One region of the Vibrio alginolyticus NBRC 15630 genome, then DNA from elsewhere that is predicted to be linked to it. Evidence: predicted binding sites of a transcription regulator. Region 1 holds the regulator's gene; the other holds the start of a gene.
What was found. The regulator MetJ, encoded in region 1, represses methionine synthesis genes. The targets are predictions, from matches to a motif close to TTAGACNTNTANANGTCTAA.
Positions count from the first base shown of each region.

Region 1 (6,140 bases):
CGCAACTTGGCTTGATTGAAATGTCTGGTATTGAGAATTATCTCCAAGCGCAATACGTGGACGAAGAGTAACGATACTATCTAAGTTTGCATACTCCAATAATAGTAATAAGAAAGAGCACCTGACTCGAAAATCGGGTGCTTAACCCCGTTATCTGGTCTAATCTCTTTTATTATCGGCTTTTTAAGGATATTGCTCGCAATCTTGCCTATGAAGTTTGATTTCTATCCGATAGAATTTATGCCCCCTTACCTAAAAATAAAAAAGAGAAACGTCCATGTCTGAAGACAACCACCAAGCAGCCACTCCAGAAGAAGAACATCGCCAAAAAGCATTGGATTACCATGCTTATCCAACTCCAGGAAAGATTGCTGTCGAACTGACAAAGCCTGCGGAAACGGCGGGTGATCTTGCCCTTGCATACAGCCCAGGAGTTGCAGAGCCAGTGCGTGAAATCGCACAAAACCCGGATAACGTGTACAAGTACACTGCAAAAGGGAACATGGTTGCTGTTATTTCTAACGGTACCGCTATTCTAGGTCTAGGTAACCTAGGTCCACTTGCATCTAAGCCAGTGATGGAAGGTAAAGCGTTACTGTTTAAGCGTTTTGCAGGTCTTGACTCTATTGATATTGAAGTTAAGCACCGCACGATCGATGAATTTGTTGATACTGTTGCGAGCATTGCAGACACTTTTGGCGGTATTAACCTTGAAGATATTAAAGCACCAGACTGTTTTGAGATTGAAAAGCGTCTGATTGAACGTTGTGATGTACCAGTATTCCACGATGATCAACATGGTACTGCTATTGTAACGGCAGCGGGTATGCTGAATGCAATCGAACTTCAAGGTAAGAAACTTGAAGATTCAACAATTGTTTGTCTTGGCGCTGGCGCTGCCGCTGTAGCGTGTATGGAGCTTCTGATCAAATGCGGCGCAATGCGCGAAAAAATCTACATGCTAGATCGCAAAGGTGTGATTCACACTCGTCGTGATGATCTTAATGAATATAAGCAGCTATTTGCGAACAATACAGATAAGCGCACACTAGAAGACGTGATTGAAGGTGCAGATCTGTTCCTAGGTGTATCTGGTCCAAACCTATTGCCAGCGGAAGCGTTGAAGTTGATGGCAGATAAGCCAATCGTATTCGCATGTTCTAACCCGGATCCTGAAATCAAGCCGGAACTTGCTCACGCAGTTCGTGATGACTTGATCATGGGTACTGGCCGTAGTGATTATCCTAACCAAGTTAACAACGTATTGTGTTTCCCATTTATTTTCCGCGGTGCTCTTGATGTGCGTGCAAGTGAAATCAATGATGAAATGAAACTTGCAGCCGTTGAGGCGATTCGTGAGCTAGCAAAAGAGCCTGTACCTGAAGCCGTATTGAAGGCTGCAGGTGTTGATAAGCTAGAGTTTGGTGCGGACTATATTATTCCAAAACCAATGGATTCACGTTTGCTACCACGTGTTGCAAAAGCGGTTGCTCAGGCGGCGGTTAATTCAGGTGTAGCTCGTATCGAGATGCCTGAAAACTACATGGCAGAGTAATATATCTTTCAGATGTGATACACAAAAAATGGGACGCTATTGCGTCCCATTTTTTATGTCATTCATTTGGCTCGAGGCAAGAGTTATTACCTGAAACCTCTTATCAGGCTTTTTTATTCTTCGTCGAATGACTCAAATTCGATGCCCATTTCCGTCATCAGCGCTTTTACTTCTGTTGGAATATCATCAGGACGGTCTTTACGAAGGTCTTCATCTGTCGGAAGTGGCTGACCTGTGTACGCGTGCAAAAATGCCTCGCATAGCAATTCGCTATTGGTTGCATGGCGTAAGTTATTGATCTGACGGCGAGTACGCTCATCAGTTAGCACCTTTAAAACTTTTAGCGGGATAGAGACGGTAATTTTTTTTACTTGTTCGCTTTTTTTGCCGTGCTCTGCATATGGGCTAATGTATTCGCCATTCCAGTCAGCCATTGCACACCTTCATTTATGTAATCGGTTAAAAATAATTTAGGTGCTGATTTTAGCTGCATTTACCGCCATAAGCAAAGACATATAGACGTCTAGAAGTGTTGACGTCTCATTTTTTGACGAGTAAAGTGAACATAACAGCAAAGGAAGCGTGTTGATCACTTTATGTTACTCATTAGATATAGCGCATTCCTATTTAGAAGTCATTACCCGTGAAAGGATACACCCATGAGCACTCGCAAACCTGCGACCATTGCAGTACGCACTGGTATTGAATCAGACAGCCAATATCATGCTGTCGTTCCACCTATTTATCTTTCCACTAACTATGGTTTTCCTGCTTTTGGTGAAGTGCCCAAGTATGATTACACACGATCTGGTAATCCAAACCGCGGACTGTTGGAAAGTGCACTATCTGAACTTGAGTCTGGAAAAGGAGCGGTTGTTACTAACTGCGGTACGTCGGCATTAAATTTATGGGTTTCCGCTTTTCTCGGCCCAGATGATCTCATTATTGCTCCTCACGATTGTTATGGCGGCACCTATCGTCTTTTTAATACCCGAGCTAGCAAAGGCGATTTTAAGGTTCAGTTTGTCGATCAATCAGACGAACAGGCTTTAGATGCTGCATTGGCACAAAAACCAAAACTCATTTTGCTAGAAACTCCGTCAAACCCTCTGGTTCGCGTAGTGGATATTGCAGCTACCTGTGAAAAAGCGAAACAAGTCGGCGCGTTAGTTGCGGTGGACAATACCTTTTTGACACCCGTGTACCAAAAACCTTTAGAGCTAGGTGCGGATTTTGTTATCCACTCCACAACAAAGTACATCAACGGTCATTCGGACGTAATTGGTGGGGTAATCATCACCAACACAGAAGCGCATGCAGAAGAGCTTGCATGGTGGGGCAATTGTATTGGTGCAACGGGCACACCTTTCGATAGTTACATGACACTGCGAGGTATTCGTACGCTTGGTGCTCGTATGAAAGTACATGAAGAGAGCTCACAGCAGGTACTGGCTTACCTACAAAAACAAGCGTTAGTTAAAACTATCTATCATCCAAGCCTGCCGGAACATCCAGGTCATGACATCGCTAAAAAGCAGCAAACGGGCTTTGGCTCTATGTTGAGTTTTGAGTTTGCTGGTTCGTTTGAGCAGTTAAAGGTGTTTGTGAAAGAGCTCCAACTGTTTTCATTAGCTGAATCATTAGGTGGTGTAGAAAGTTTGATTTGCCACCCAGCATCCATGACGCACCGTGCAATGGGTGAGGAGGCGCTGGCGGAGGCTGGGGTCTCTCATCAACTATTGCGTTTGTCTGTCGGTTTGGAAGATGCACAAGACCTCATCACAGATTTAGAACAAGCGTTCGCTAAAGCTACCCAGTAATAGGAGACGATAACAATGACTGTACAACGTCAGCTGCATAAGTTTGGTGGCAGTAGCTTAGCAAACCCAGAATGCTACTTACGCGTTGTGGGTATTCTCAAGGAGTATTCGACAGAAAATGATCTTGTGGTCGTCTCTGCTGCAGGAAAAACCACTAACCGCTTGATTGAGTTTTTGGAAGGGTTAAGTAAAGATGGCCGAATTGCGCATGAAGCGCTTCAAAGCTTGAGACAGTTCCAAACTGAGCTAATAGAAAGCTTGTTGGAGAGTGAAGCAAAAGAAGAGCTGTTAGCTTTATTACATGATGAGTTCAGTACTCTCTCGGAGCTGACTGCACCACTCACTAATGCGCAAAAAGCCGCGGTACTGGGGCACGGAGAAGTATGGTCTGCTCGCCTATTGGCCGCGTTATTATCTCAACGTTCTATCCCTGCGGTTGCACAAGATGCACGAGCGTTTTTACGTGCAGAAGCGGGAACTCAACCAGAGGTTGATCGCGCTCGTTCATACCCTTTAATTAAAGAGATCCTCGCGCAGCATAACCATAAACGAGTGGTAATTACTGGCTTTATGGCTCAGAACGAGGCAGGAGAAACCATTCTACTTGGTCGTAACGGCTCTGACTATTCTGCAACGGTCATAGGCGCGCTTGCTGAAGTCAGTACTGTCACGATTTGGAGTGATGTTGCTGGTGTCTATAGTGCCGATCCACGTTTGGTGTCTGATGCTTGTTTATTACCGTTACTTCGATTGGATGAAGCCAGTGAACTTGCTCGCTTAGCTGCCCCAGTGCTACACAGTCGTACGCTTCAGCCTGTGGCGCAAAGTACCATGGACCTTAATCTCAAGTGTAGCTATCTGCCAGAGTCGGGTTCTACTCGTATTGAGCGTGTATTGGCATCTGGTCGTGGCGCTAAAATTATTACTTCACTGGATGATGTTTTATTGGTGCAGTTGTCTTTCATGCATGGGCACGACTTCGAAAAAACACAGAGTGATGTATTACAAGCGTTGCAGCGCGCGCAATTAGAGCCATTGGCATTTGAAGCTCAATCCGATCAGCATACGCTACGCTTGGCTTACACCGCAGAAATCGCCGGTGGTGCATTGAAACACTTGCAAGAGCTTGCGGTAGAGGCAGAAATTAAGCTAAAAGAAGGTTACTCGCTCTTAGCTGCGGTAGGTGCAGGCGTTACGAAAAACGCCAATCATTGCTTTGGCTTTTATCAAAAGCTAAAGCACTCTCCGGTAGAATTTATCTCTGAAACAGACTCAGGGCTGAGCCTAGTCGCTGTTTTGCGCCGTACTGATACCGAGGCGTTGGTTCAAACGATTCATAGCCAGTTGTTCCAAGCGCAAAAACGCGTGGCAGTGGCTTTATGTGGCAAGGGTAATATTGGTTCTAGTTGGTTAAATTTATTTGCGACGCAAAAAAGTGAGCTCGAAAAACGTCATGGTATGAGCTTTGATCTTGTCGCGGTTGTGGATAGCCAAACCTATTGGTTCGATGAGCAAGGTATTGAGGCGGTGAGTGTTGCTGAACGATTTGATGATGAAAGCATAGCAAACAATGGGGATTGGCTGGCACGTTTGGGAGCGCTTAAAAGCTACGATGAAGCCGTCGTGCTTGATGTTACCGCGAGTAAAGATTTGGCTCAGCGCTACGCAGAAATCGCACAGCAAGGCATTCATTTGATTTCCGCCAACAAAGTGGCCGGTTCCGCAGATAGTCAGTACTACCATCAGGTTCAAGATGCATTCGCTAAAATTGGTCGTCATTGGCTATACAACGCAACGGTTGGTGCTGGGTTACCGATAAACCATACCGTGCGAGATCTTCGTGAAAGTGGGGATGAAATCGTCGCTCTATCGGGGATTTTCTCGGGGACGTTATCATGGCTGTTCCAACAGTTTGATGGTTCTGTGCCATTTAATGATTTAGTCGATCTTGCTTGGCAGCAAGGGTTAACCGAACCTGACCCTCGTTCTGATTTAGATGGCTCCGATGTAATGCGTAAGTTAGTCATCTTGGCTCGAGAATCGGGCCTAGATATAGAACCAGACAGCGTTAAAGTTGAGTCTTTGGTGCCAGAAGAATTAAGAGAACTGAGCTTAGATGATTTCTTCGATAATGGAGCATTGTTGAGTGAAATACTTCAAGAGCGTCTGACAAAAGCACAGAGAAACGATCAAGTGCTTCGCTATGTGGCGCGTTTAGAAAAAAATGGTAAAGCAACGGTGGGAGTCGAAGCGTTATCTCGTGAGCACGCGCTCGCCAACTTATTGCCATGCGATAACATTTTTGCCATAGAGAGCAAGTGGTACAAAGATAACCCTCTGGTCATTCGAGGACCAGGCGCAGGCAGAGAAGTGACAGCCGGCGCTATTCAATCCGACCTCAACCGATTGGCTGGTTTATTTTAAAGTTGCGATTGACCTAAAAACCCTGGAATTAATCCAGGGTTTTTATTCCCCTATCAGTGCCATACTGAAGTCATAACCCGTGCAAAATGGCGAGATGATGCTCAAGTAGAAACTTGAACTATCTTCATTATTAACTTGAGAAAAATTCATAATTACAAGGTTGACATTAAATCGTATTCAATACATTCTGTAGACATATAGACGTCTAAACGTCGATTTTAAGGATTTGTTTTCGTGGCGGAGTGCCGCAGGGAGAGTAAGATGGGATATACGCACGCAGGCCATATCGACGCCTTGAACCAGAATATTGCTGAGTTATCAGATAACATCAATGTATCGTT
Region 1 is NC_022349.1:2,007,451-2,013,590, reverse strand. Features, by position in the region: gene bfr (bacterioferritin) at 1-71, shown strand, start outside; gene N646_RS09175 (malic enzyme-like NAD(P)-binding protein) at 278-1,555, shown strand; gene metJ (met regulon transcriptional regulator MetJ) at 1,669-1,989, opposite strand; gene N646_RS09165 (O-succinylhomoserine (thiol)-lyase) at 2,215-3,375, shown strand; gene N646_RS09160 (bifunctional aspartate kinase/homoserine dehydrogenase II) at 3,391-5,799, shown strand; gene metF (methylenetetrahydrofolate reductase) at 6,061-6,140, shown strand, end outside.

Region 2 (6,140 bases), 1.5 Mb from region 1:
GTATTTGGTTTCGAGTGAGAGCTTTTGAAACATCAATCCACCTTCGGTAATAAGTGAACTGACTTGCGCACTGTACTTAAGGAGGCTCGCATTTCTGGAGTAAGCGCGCTGAATTTTTTGGTGTTCTGAAACTTTTTAAGTGCGAGAGAGCCTTCGTGAGTTGTATCCATATCAAGCAGTATGGACGTGATTTTACGCTGTTGCTCTAGGCTCATGCTTGGAGAAGCGAGAATCAAATCCCTGGGTATTTCAACAGAACGAGAAAAAATCGCTAGTTTGTCTTTCATGTTCTCTGGCAAATCTTTGGGATTGTTCCAGTTGAAGTTACTGAATGCTCCTGCTGCAACTCTCTGTTTATATACCCATACAGATAGGTTGATTTCATTTGACTGAGCGAGTTGCTCATCAAGGAATAAATAACCAATGCTGTCTTTGGCCGGTTTGTCATCAGGAGAGGGAAGGTATTGCAGTTTTTCTCCGTGGTTCAGCAATGTAATCGCAGGTAGGTAATAGCTGCTGGTAGACGTGCGCTTTTCGAAAACAAGCGTTTTTCCGCGCAGGTCAGAAAGTGACTCAATGCCACTCTCTTTATTAGTAAAGAACACCGTATGATATTTTTGCAGGCCTTTTTTCCATCGTATAGCAAGAACTTGGCTATTAGACTCCTTTTCTAAGGTCATCGCATTAAAGGGGGTCGCCGTTGCAATTTGAACGGTGCCATTTTCAAGCGCAACCGCGAGCTGACGATAATTTTTAAATACCTTTACTGCCCCTTTTGCGTAACCATATTCAGACATATTTTCAGTTACATACTGAGTAAGGGGCGTCGCTTTTTTGATTTTGCTTTGGGCTTTATTGGACACAATGCCAAACGTGAATGTTTTCTCAATATTTTCTTGTGCACTGACAACAAAAGGTGAACTCAGCAAAGTGAGTAATAACAGAGTGCAGGCAGGTTTCATCCGGCTTCAACTTCCTTCTGGTCATGTCAGTAATATTTAGTATTTATCAATGTGCCGAAATCAATCTTAAAAACAGTATGATGTACAAATTTCGTTGTGTGCGCACTTTTTATAATGTGACTTGGTCACTTATTCCGTTCAAATAGTACCGAATTTGACGTTTATGTACAGGATGAATGTATCACCGTGAGTCTGAATTCACTGGATTCTTGGTCAAGCGCTGTATTGGCTGTGAGCTAATGCGCCTTATGTATCGCTATTTTGTACTAAGAAAATTTTTCCAATTGTTTTTGATACTTTTTCTCGAGAGCTTCATTGCCTGCCGCACGTTCAAGTTGAATCATGAGTTGCAAAGAGGGCTTCTTCACGCCATACATTTGATTGAATCTCATTAATCGAATTCTAGCTTCAGTATAATCACCGCTATCAATTTCTATTTTAGCGAGTTGCAAAATCGATTTTGGTCTATGAGGGTCATGATCGATAGCTCTAGTAAAGTAGTATCTCGCTTTGTCTTTATCTTGTGATTTTAGCGCACAAAAAGCTGCATTCTCATAGCTTGCTGGAATAAGGTAGTAATAAGGCTGCTCAATGGCTCGATTAAACATCTGATCGGCTTTTTCGAAGTCACCTCGCTTGCAAAGAAAAGTACCGTAGTTATTGAGCACATTTCCGTTTTTAGTGTGTTGGCGTAGAGAGCGTTTATACATCTGTTCGGCTTTAATATCTTCACCAACCGTTTCGTAGTAGTGAGCCATAGATAATTGCGCGCGATAGTATTGAGGTGCGTGGTTTAAGGCTTGTTGTAAGTTATCATGCGCGCGAATCATGTTACCGCCGTCTAAATAACCTAAGCCAAGTGCGATACGTGATTCTGCCATTGCCACAGGATCGGCTTTAACGACAGGGCTTCCATCTTCTTTCACCGTCACGCAACCCACGAGTGCAAACTGAGACAATAATATTAGTGCACCGAGCTTTGCTGTTTTCATTCTTTATCCCTACATCCCTGAATCTTTCTGCATGATATGAATTACTTAGCAAAAACCTATTGAGGAAAAAACACTATGCGATCAGGTTTGCAAACTGTTATGAAAAAGCCGCCATATGGCGGCTTGGTTCACATATTACATTTCGGTAATGATGAGTGCTTTGTTTGCTTATTTTGAAGCTAATCGTCTTTAGTGAAAGCATCTTCACTGAAGTGATCGAGATCGTACGGTGTTTGCTGATAAACACAGTAGTTCAGCCAGTTTAAAAAGAGGAGGTGTCCATGGCTTCTCCAGCTTGCAATTGGTGGGTTATCTGGGTTGTTGTTTGGGTAATAGTTGACAGGAATAGCGGGCTCCATACCTTCGCTTAAATCTCGGATATATTCATTATGTAAGGTGTGAGAATCATACTCAGGGTGTCCTGTGACAAAGACATTGCGTTTGTCTTTTGTGGTGGCCAAGTACACACCTGCGACATCCGATGTCGCTAAAATGTCTAAGTCAGTATGCTCTTCTAGAAAGTGAGGCGAAAAATCTGCGTAACGCGAGTGAGGAGCCAAAAACGTGTCATCAAATCCGCGTAAGATAGGGTGAAACTGATGATGGATTTGATGATGATACACGCCTGAAAGTTTTTCTTTACGCGTTTTTTTAGGTAGATCGTAGAGTAGCTTTAACCCTGCTTGCGCAGCCCAGCAAACATAAAGAGTGGATGTCACATGATCTTTTGCCCACTCCATGATGGTTTTGAGATGATCCCAATAAATGACATCTTCAAATTGCACCAAACCTAATGGAGCCCCAGTAATGATCATGCCATCGAAGTTTTTATCTCGCACCATTTCAAATTGGCGATAAAACGTGTCTAAATGTTCAGTTGGCGTATTTTTACTCGGGCGGTTATCAATGCGCAGTAATTCGACGTTAACCTGTAGTGGGCTGTTTGAGAGTAGACGCAGAAACTGAGTTTCAGTCTCTATTTTTTTTGGCATCAGATTAAGGATCAGCACTCTTAAAGGACGTATTTCCTGACTCGCTGCACGCGTTTCACTCATCACGAAGATGTTTTCTGTCCTTAATACATCGGTAGCTGGTAATTGATCTGGAATTCTAATTGGCACGACTTTCTCTCCCTAAGTATAGTCAATCTAGACGTCTATACTTCTAAAGCTAACTTAATTAAGTTTAGATGTCGATACGAAATCCGACTTTTCAATCTACTCTTTACATTATGGTAAACCGTACTCGGGGTTGTCACACAATTGTGACTAAAGCAGAGTTTCTGATGAGATAGGTTTGAAACGCAGTGTGTACTATTTGCTGGTAATTATGCGATCACGTTAATATGTGAAGGTGACTTCGTAGTAAGGAAGTCTCAAATTAATGAGCCATACTAAAAACAATCAGCTCACCATTTTGCATTAATGTGCATGTTTGGAAACATCGTCAGTGGAGGACATTATGTTCGGTATTTTCAAGAGAAAGACAAAGATTCAGAGCATCGCTCAAGAAGTTCCTTGCGTGCTACTGCATTCGTTTGGTGATAAAGGCATTTATACGCCGGAAGAGATTGATCAAGCTCTTCAAAAGCTGGGTTATGATAAGAGCAAGGATATCAGTCATTATCAGTATGCGTATGGAATGTTTGCCGATGAAGCCTCTTACGAGCTCCTAGAACTAACGGATGAGCTAGGTAATTATGGTCATTTCCAACGTGAAGTAGGTAAGATGCTACTCAATACACCTGAGCCGATTGATATGCATATCTACTTTGAAATTTCTCGTCAGCACCAAAACGTCAGCCTTTCACCTGGTCATCAAAAAGTAAGCGAAAGTGATGGTGTGTAAACATCGTTAGTGGTATTCCATCGTGAGATGAGTTGGGTATAATGCGCGGCCTAATTATCCGGACATGTTGTCGGTTACATTTCTGTTGAGCGTTAATGCCTTATGTTCAAAATGCTTGTCTCTATGCCACCAATGTTGGCGCTGTCGATAGCGATTGTATGTGAAGTGATTGCCACTTCTTATATTCCCAAAACAGAGCAATTTACGAAAGTAATGCCGAGCACAGTCGTTTTGATTGGTTACGGCATCGCTTTCTTCTTGCTTTCCGTCACAGTGCAAACAATGCCTGTCGGGGTTGTTTATGCCATATGGAGTGGTGCTGGGATCGTTTTGGTTGCGACGGTTGGTTACTTTGTTTACGGACAGCGTCTAGACTTACCAGCCCTAGTTGGTATTGGGTTTATCATCGCAGGTGTGTTGATCGTAAATTTATTATCCAAAACAGTAGGGCACGAATAACGCCACTCTACTTGTTAAGTGAATAAGAAGCCGCAGCGAGAAATTGCTGCGGCTTTTTAGTACAAATTCAATCGCTAATGGCGAGTATTGATATGACGTCTTATTGTTGTATTCATAACGGTCGCATTATGTGATTGAAAAATAGACATTATTTAGCGCATTGAAAATACAAAGTTATGTTTCTTCAAACTTTAGGAAAGGGCAGTAGATAAATCACTCCGATAGATGTTAACGTGGCGACTCATCTTTACTGCTTTTTCATTCCCTACATATTTCTGCAAAGTTCTTATTGTGTAGTGTGTCGAAGAACCATAGAATCCGCGCGCTTTAATTTATGTTATTAGCGTTATCAATGATAAAAGTGCAGTCCATTATCATTGTTTTTATCACTTATAGATGGGCACATCTGACAATACTTACATGAACAAATACAAAAAGCCTGCTTTCAAGGCCGAATTTCTTTTGCCTCGTTACTGGGGAACGTTAATTATCATTAGCGTGATGTACTTACTTAGCCTCCTTCCTTTTAAAGTTCAACTAGCTTTGGGACGCAACATTGGTCGTTTAGCTATGCGACTCATGAGAAAACGTCAAGTTACGATCAGACGCAATCTTGAGCTTTGCTTCCCTCATATGGAAAAATGCCAACGCGAAGCAATTCTAAAAGACAACATCGACAATACTGGCATCGCACTTTTTGAGACCGCAATGGCATGGTTTTGGTCAGATAAACGGGTAAACAAACACGTCACGATAAAAGGCATGGAGCATCTAGAGGCTTTAGAGAAGTCAGGCAAAGGTGCATTAATGTTGGCCGTACACTCAATGAATCTAGAGTTAGGTGCTCGAGCTTTTGGCATTAAAAAGTCTGGAACCGGTGTTTATCGCCCAAACAATAATCCGTGCTTTGATTATTTTCAGTATAAGGGACGCTCTCGCTCTAATCGTACACTGATTGATCGTAAAAACGTCAAAGCCATGCTTGAATCACTTAAAACGGGTGAGCGGGTTTGGTATGCACCGGACCACGATTATGGTAACCGACGCTCGACATTTGCACCGTTATTTGCCGTTAAAAATGCTTGTACTACGACAGGTACAAGTTTGTTGGTTGATTCTACAGATTGCGCCATTGTGCCTTTTACGATGGTAAGAGGAAAAGACGGACACTATACCCTAACCATTAGTGCGCCCGTCGAAGGTTTCCCGAAAGAGGATCATCAACGCGCCGCCGCATTCGTGAATCAAATAGTTGAAACATCAATCATGGCAAGTCCGAGCCAGTATATGTGGCTTCATCGTCGGTTTAAAACTAGACCAGAGGGTGAGGACTGTTTGTACAAGCCTAGGCTCATCCCTAGCTTGGCATAACACATAGATAGCCTACAAAAAGCCCAAGGAACATACGAACCTTGGGCTTTTACTTTCTATTCTTTTCGCTTTATAAGTAGCGATCTTTTAGGTGAGCTTGAAAGTGTTTAGCATTCAGTGTTTCACCCGTGGCTTGTTTTACCAACTCATCAGTGGTGAATAAGCTCCCTTTACTCCAGATGTTTTCCGAGAGCCAATTGAATATCGGAGCTAAGTCGCCAGAACGAATAACCGCATCTACATCGACGGTTTGTTTCATTGCTGCCATAAATTGTGCAGCGTACATCGCACCGAGCGTGTAGGACGGGAAATAGCCAAAACTTCCGTCTGTCCAATGGATATCTTGCATACAGCCATTTTTGAAGTTTCCTTCGGTTGATAGCCCCAAGTACGCTTTCATCTTTTCGTTCCAGAGTTCTGGTACATCTGTATGTTTGATGACGCCGTTCATGAGATCTCGCTCAATTTCATATCGAAGAATAACGTGAGCAGGATATGTAAGTTCGTC
Region 2 is NC_022349.1:460,663-466,802, forward strand. Features, by position in the region: gene N646_RS02030 (GGDEF domain-containing phosphodiesterase) at 1-33, opposite strand, end outside; gene N646_RS02035 (phosphate/phosphite/phosphonate ABC transporter substrate-binding protein) at 33-962, opposite strand; gene pilW (type IV pilus biogenesis/stability protein PilW) at 1,229-1,954, opposite strand; gene metA (homoserine O-acetyltransferase MetA) at 2,134-3,075, opposite strand; gene N646_RS02050 (hypothetical protein) at 3,416-3,802, shown strand; gene N646_RS02055 (DMT family transporter) at 3,926-4,261, shown strand; gene N646_RS02060 (LpxL/LpxP family Kdo(2)-lipid IV(A) lauroyl/palmitoleoyl acyltransferase) at 4,682-5,632, shown strand; gene N646_RS02065 (carboxypeptidase M32) at 5,703-6,140, opposite strand, start outside.
Region 2: a site for MetJ is predicted at 3,103-3,122, ahead of metA (homoserine O-acetyltransferase MetA). Genes of this name have one in related genera too.